2 regions of the Streptomyces sp. NPDC039462 genome follow, and region 1 is predicted to be linked to the other one. Evidence: riboswitches for the same ligand, from Rfam matches in the RefSeq annotation. Region 1 holds a riboswitch; the other holds the start of a gene.

The links. A riboswitch is a leader RNA that binds a small molecule or an ion and turns the genes downstream of it on or off. The one in region 1 is predicted to bind glycine.
Region 2: it holds a riboswitch for glycine, as region 1 does, so the genes downstream of both, gcvP (aminomethyl-transferring glycine dehydrogenase) here and gcvT (glycine cleavage system aminomethyltransferase GcvT) in region 1, are expected to answer to the same signal.

Annotation. Positions count from the first base shown of each region.
Region 1 is NZ_JBVKAO010000002.1:291,719-295,113, reverse strand. It holds gene glyA (serine hydroxymethyltransferase) at 1-255, opposite strand, end outside; gene gcvH (glycine cleavage system protein GcvH) at 279-656, opposite strand; gene gcvT (glycine cleavage system aminomethyltransferase GcvT) at 715-1,839, opposite strand; glycine riboswitch at 1,875-1,988, opposite strand; glycine riboswitch at 1,989-2,095, opposite strand; gene ACZ7LU_RS12090 (AAA family ATPase) at 2,257-2,934, shown strand; gene ACZ7LU_RS12085 (enhanced serine sensitivity protein SseB) at 2,994-3,395, shown strand, end outside.
Region 2 is NZ_JBVKAO010000003.1:9,629-13,023, reverse strand. It holds gene gcvP (aminomethyl-transferring glycine dehydrogenase) at 1-1,864, opposite strand, end outside; glycine riboswitch at 2,054-2,152, opposite strand; gene ACZ7LU_RS17150 (PRC-barrel domain-containing protein) at 2,297-2,686, shown strand; gene ACZ7LU_RS17145 (DNA polymerase IV) at 2,721-3,395, opposite strand, start outside.

The DNA.
Region 1 (3,395 bases):
CAGCTCCTTGAGCCGGTCGATCGCGATCTGCTCGGCGACGTCGACGTGCTCACAGCCGCCGTAGTAGCGGCGGCCGGGGTAGCCCTCGGCGTACTTGTTGGTGAGGACGGTGCCCTGGGCCTCCATGACGGCGACCGGAGCGAAGTTCTCCGAGGCGATCATTTCCAGGGTGGACTGCTGGCGGTGGAGCTCGGCGTCGACGGCGGCGGCGACGTCCGGGTCCAGCTCGTGGAGAGGGGTGTTCAGAAGCGACATCACACGATCCCTATCGGTATGGGTCAGCCGGCGGTGAAGGCGGTGTACTCATCGGCGGAGAGCAGGTCGTCCGGCTCGTCCGTGATGCGCACCTTGAACAGCCAACCGCCCTCGAACGGGGCGGAGTTGACCAGCGAGGGGTCGTCGACGACGTCCTGGTTGGCGGCGACGACCTCGCCGTTCACCGGGGAGTAGAGGTCGCTGACCGACTTGGTCGACTCCAGCTCGCCGCAGGACTCGCCCGCGACCACCGTGTCGCCGACCGCGGGGAGCTGGGCGAAGACGACGTCACCGAGCGCGTTCGCCGCGTGCTCCGTGATGCCGACCGTCGCCACGCCGTCCTCGGCGGCCGACAGCCACTCGTGCTCCTTGCTGTAACGCAGCTGCTGGGGGTTGCTCATGAGTCGAATTCTCCTGTACGCGGGTGGGTGCTGCGGAACGGGGACGATGTGCGGGGGGTCACTTCTGGCGCTTGTAGAACGGCAGGGCCACGACCTCGTACGGCTCATGCGTACCGCGGATGTCGACGCCGACACCCTGCGTGCCCGGGGCCGCGTGCTCGGCGTCGACGTACGCCATCGCGATCGGCTTGCCCAGCGTCGGGGACGGGGCGCCCGAGGTGACCTCGCCGATGACCTTGCCGTCGGCGACCACGGAGAAGCCCGCGCGCGGGACCCGGCGGCCCTCGGCGACCAGGCCGACCAGCTTGCGCGGCGGGGCGGTCTCGGCGCGCTCGGCGGCGGCGGCCAGGGCCGCGCGGCCCACGAAGGAGTCCGACTGCGACGTCTTCTCGAACTTGACCACCCGGCCGAGCCCGGCGTCGAACGGCGTCAGCTCGGCGGTCAGCTCGTGCCCGTACAGCGGCATGCCCGCCTCCAGGCGCAGCGTGTCGCGGCAGGAGAGGCCGGCGGGGACCATGCCGACGGGCGTGCCCGCCTCCATGAGCGCGTTCCACAGCTTCTCGGCGTCACCGGGGGAGACGAAGAGCTCGAAGCCGTCCTCGCCGGTGTAGCCCGTGCGGGCGATCAGCGCGGAGACGCCCGCGACGGTGCCCGGCAGACCCGCGTAGTACTTCAGGTTGTCCAGGTCGGCATCCGTGAGTGACTTCAGGATGCCGGGGGACTCGGGACCCTGGACGGCGAGGAGCGCGTACGCCTCGCGGTCGTCGCGTACCTCGGCGTCGAAGCCGTCGGCGCGGGCGGTCAGCGCGTCGAGCACGGTCTGCGCGTTGGAAGCGTTGGCGACGACCATGTACTCGGTCTCGCCGAGGCGGTAGACGATCAGGTCGTCCAGGATCCCGCCGTCCTCGGCGACGATCATCGTGTAGCGGGCACGGCCGACACCGACGGAGCCGATGTTGCCGACCAGCGCGAAGTTCAGGAAGTCCACGGCCGCCGGTCCTGTGACCGTGATCTCACCCATGTGGGAGAGGTCGAAGAGACCGGCCTTGGTGCGCACGGCGTTGTGCTCGTCGCGCTCGCTGGCGTACCGCAGCGGCATGTCCCAGCCCGCGAAGTCGGTCATGGTCGCGCCGAGCGCACGATGCACGGCATCGAGGGCGGTGAGACGGGGGGCAGTGCTCATGAAGGGAACTCCCAGGGCATGACGGGCGAGGTCGATCCTCCCCATCTGTCATCGGAACCTGAGAGGTTCGCCGAGCGTGTCCCGATATGTGAGACGCCCGGCTTGCACCTTGGGTGGGGCCACCGGGGCGGCCCGCTTTTCAGATGTGCCTCGCCCGCGCGGTACGGGGCCTGAGAGATTCAAGGGAGGGACTTGCTCCTTCGGCGCCCCGGGCACGCGTGCGTGCTGGCTCCGGGAACTCTCCCGCGCGGATTCAAACGGCCGGTATGGAGTTGGCGGGCACATCATTGCACGCGACCCCGGCCACGGGGAGCCGTGGCAGGACACGGATCGCACTGCCCGGAATGCTCTTGTGCCGCATTACCTTCTCTTTACACTTGCTGGGGAAAGCAGTACGTGACCGCTACGGGGAGGCCGATCACGGTGCGCAGCAGGACCAGTGTCTTTGCCACTACCACGGGAGTGGCGCTGCCGAAGCAGGCCGCCACCCCCGCCGCGGAGAGCTGCGGCCCGCTCCCCGTGGCCGTCGTCCGGGACCTGCGGCAGCGGGCCGGCCACAGCCCCCGCCGCCTCACCTTCGGCGAGGGCGACCTCGTCGTCGTCTCCGGGCTGCCCGGTGGCGGAAAGTCGACGCTGATGCGGCAGGCCGTCACGGGCCCGCGCATCGACTCCCAGGACACCCGCGACCGCTGGGCCCGCCGCATGCCCCGCCTGCTGCCGTACGCGGTCTACCGCCCCCTGGTCCGCCTCGCGCACTACGCGGGCCTGCGCCGCACCCTGCGCACCGGCGCCGGCGTCGTCGTGCACGACTGCGGGACCCAGGCCTGGGTGCGCCGCTGGCTCGCCCGCGAGGCCGCCCGCCGCGGCTCCGCCCTGCACCTGCTGCTGCTCGACGTCCCGGTGGACACGGCGCTCCAGGGCCAGCGCGAGCGCGGCAGAGGCGTCTCGCGGTACGCGTTCACGCGGCACCGCAGGACGGTCGGCCGCCTCGTCGGCGCCACCGAGCGCGGCGACCTGCCGCGCGGCTGCCACTCCGCGGTGCTGCTCGACCGGGATGCGGCGCAGGCGCTGCGGGCGATCGCCTTCGACCGGTGAGCCCACCGGCGCTAGGGTTCGAGCCGCAGGCAGAGCGGTCGCGAGCAGGGGTTGGACAGATGGACTTTCCGGCGCAGGCACATGCCCATCCGTACGGCGGATGGCCGGGCAACGAACTGGAGGAGGTCCTCGCCGCCTCCCTCGGCGCCGACGCGTCGGCGGGCGGCCGGATCGTCGAGGTGCTCGGCCGCAGCCAGATCTGGATCCCGCTGCCGAACGGCGGGGGCCCCGACAGCGGCACCCTGGACCTGCCGACCCTGGAGATCGACGGCCAGGCGTACGTCCCCGTCTTCAGCTCCGAACAGCAGTTCCGGCAGGCCCTCGGCGACGCGGCCGACCGGATGGGCCGCACCGTGGCGCCCGCCGTGGAGTTCGCCCGCGGCCTCCCGCCGCAGCTGGGCATCGCGCTGAACCCGGACGGCACCGTCGGCGTCCCGCTGCCGCCGCCCGCCGTGGCCGAG
Region 2 (3,395 bases), on a different contig from region 1:
CGACCTTCATGCCGGCCATGACGGCGCTCGCGGCGTTCGTGCCGTGGGCGGAGGACGGGATGAGGCAGACGGTGCGCTGCTCGTCGCCGTTGGCCCGGTGGTAGCCGCGGACCGCGAGCAGCCCGGCGAGCTCGCCCTGCGAACCGGCGTTGGGCTGCAGGGAGACCTTGTCGTACCCGGTCACCTCGGCGAGCCGCTCCTCCAGCTCACGGATGAGCGTGAGGTAGCCCTGGGCCTGCTGGGCGGGCGCGAAGGGGTGCAGCTGGCCGAACTCGGGCCAGGTGACGGGCTCCATCTCCGTGGTCGCGTTGAGCTTCATGGTGCAGGAGCCCAGCGGGATCATGCCGCGGTCGAGCGCGTAGTCACGGTCGGCGAGCTTGCGCAGGTAGCGCAGCATTGACGTCTCGGAGCGGTACTGGTGAAAGACCGGGTGCGTCAGGTAGTCGTCGCCGCGCAGCAGGCCCTCGGGCAGCGTGTCAGCGACGGCGGCGTCGAGCGCCTCGACATCGGCGTCGACGCCGAAGGCGCCCCACACCGCGCTGAGCTGCCGGCGCGTGGTCGTCTCGTCGCAGGACAGGGAGACGTGGTCGGCGTCGACGAGGTGGATGTTGACGCCGGCCTCGCGGGCGGCGGCCACCAGCTGCTCGGCCTTGCCGGGCGCCCGCACCGTGAGCGTGTCGAAGTAGGCGCCGTGGACGACTTCGTAGCCGCCCCCGGTGAGGCCGGCGGCGAGCAGCGTCGCGTAGCGGTGGGTGCGCCGCGCGATCGACTTCAGGCCGTCGGGCCCGTGGTAGACGGCGTACATTCCGGCCATGACGGCGAGCAGCACCTGAGCGGTACAGATGTTGCTGGTGGCCTTCTCGCGGCGGATGTGCTGCTCACGGGTCTGCAGCGCGAGGCGGTAGGCCTTGTTGCCGTCGGCGTCGACGGAGACGCCGACGAGCCGCCCGGGCAGGCTGCGCGCGAACTTCTCGCGGACCGCCATGTAACCGGCGTGCGGCCCGCCGAAGCCCATCGGCACACCGAAGCGCTGCGTCGTGCCCACGGCGATGTCGGCGCCGAGCTCGCCGGGCGAGGTGAGCAGCGTCAGGGCGAGCAGGTCGGCGGCGATGGTGACGACTGCGCCGAGCTCGTGCGCCTGGTCGATGAGCGGCTTGATGTCGCGGACGGCACCCGAGGCGCCCGGGTACTGGACGAGTACGCCGACGACGCCGCGCTCGGCGACCTCGGCGGGCAGGCCGTCGCTCAGGTCGGTGACGACGACCTCGACACCGGTGGGCTCGGCGCGGGTCTGGATGACGGCGATGGTCTGCGGCAGGGCGTCGGCGTCGACGACGAACACGCCGTCCTTGACCTTGCCCATGCGACGCGAGAGGGCCATGGCCTCGGCGGCGGCGGTGCCCTCGTCGAGCAGCGAGGCTCCGGAGGTGGGCAGGCCGGTCAGCTCGGCGACCATGGTCTGGAAGTTGAGCAGCGCCTCGAGGCGGCCCTGCGAGATCTCGGGCTGGTACGGCGTGTAGGCCGTGTACCAGGCCGGGTTCTCCATCACGTTCCGCAGGATGACCGGCGGCGTGAAGGTGCCGTAGTACCCGAGTCCGATCATGGAGTCGAGGACCTGGTTCCGGTCGGCGAGGGAGCGCAGCTCGGCCAGCACCTCGGCCTCGGAGCGCGCGCCGGGCAGATTCAGCGCTTCGGCGTTCTTGATCACATCCGGCACCGCGGCGGCCGTCAGCTCGTCGAGCGAGCCGTACCCGACCTGGGCGAGCATCTTCGCCCGCGCTTCCGCATCGGGCCCTATGTGCCGCTGCTCGAAGGGGATGCCCTGCTCAAGCTCCGAGAGCGGGGTGCGATGGGTGGCAGTCATTGCGGAGGCCTCCTGGTCTGCACGACCTGCGAGGGGTACCACGGCGCGGGTACCCGGACGGCCTCCCCCTCTGTCATCTCAACCTGAGAGCTTCACAGACCGGTCCGTTTCGACAGATCTGCTTTCACCGTCGGTGAGGAAGGGTTCCGAACGTGCCCGCCCGACGCCCGCCCTGCTTTCCAGAGTGACCTCGTCCGTGCGGTACGGGTGCCTGAGAGATTCCGGGGAGGATTTGCTCCTTCGGCGCCTCCGGGATCACGTCCCGGAGAGCTCTCCCGCACGGGGTCAGCAGCCAAGCGCCAGCCTACCAGCGAGGACCCCGGCCGTTCCCTCGAGTGGCCACCTGCCCCGAAGTGCTCTTTCGTAGTGACTACGAATGATTAAAGATGAGTTACGCCCGTTTTCGACGAGCCGCGACCAGCTGGAGGGCCCGTGCAGACCGATATCGATCCGCGCAACCTGATCGGCCGCAAGGCGTTCGACCGGAACGGGACCAAGATCGGCACGATCGACGAGGTCTACCTCGACGACGCCACGGGCGCCCCGGAGTGGGCCGCCATACGCACCGGCCTGTTCAGCCGCGACGCCTTCGTCCCGCTGGAGCCGAGCGAGCTGGCCGAGGACGGCACCCTGCACATTCCCTTCGACCGCGCCCTGATCAAGGACGCCCCGGACTTCGGGGTGGGCCGCCACCTCTCCCCCGAGCAGGAGCTCCAGCTCTACCACCACTACGGCCTCGACACGACGCCACCGGGCGCCCCGCCGCCCCCGCCACCGCCCGACCAGGACTTCGGCCGCATCGCCGGCACAGAGGCCCCCTGACCCACTGGCCCGCGGCCCGACCCGGCACCCGGCCTCACCCCGGGCCCTCCACCGCCACCCGAGCCGCCCCCGACACTCCTTCGAGCCCCGCTTCAGCCACCCTCTCGCCCCGCTGCACCGTCCTGACCAACGGCAGCGGCTCCGCGGGCTCCAGGTCCGGGTCGTCCGTCCGGAACGTCCGCACCCGCCCCGGTGGCGAGTCCGGCGTCTCGAAGCGCACCGTCACCCGGCCGAGACCGCTCCCCTGCACCCAGCCGTGCCCGTACTCGGCATGCCGCACGTCGTGTCCGGCCGCCCACCGCCGCTCGGCAGGCACCACCGGCTCCTCGGCCCGCTCCCGCTCCGGATCACCCGCGGCCGCCTCCGCGGCCGCCGTCCCGCCGGCTTCCTCCGTCGCAGCCCCTTCGGCACCGGCCAGAGCCGCCTCGGCCGCCTGGGCCTGCGCGAAGAGATCCTCCTGCGTGTAGTCCGCGAGCCCCGTGACGCCCACGCCGAGCAGCCGCACCCCTCCCGTGGTGTCCACGGACTCAAGCAGCCGCGCGGCGGCCTCCCGCACCACTCCCGGGTCGTCCGTGGGCCCGCGCAGCGTCTCGGACCGCGTCAGCGTCGAGAAGTCGAACCGCCGCACCTTGAGCACGATGGTCCGCCCCGAGTGCCCGGCCGCCCGCAGCCGCTGCACACACCGCTCCGCGAGCCGCCCGACCTCCGT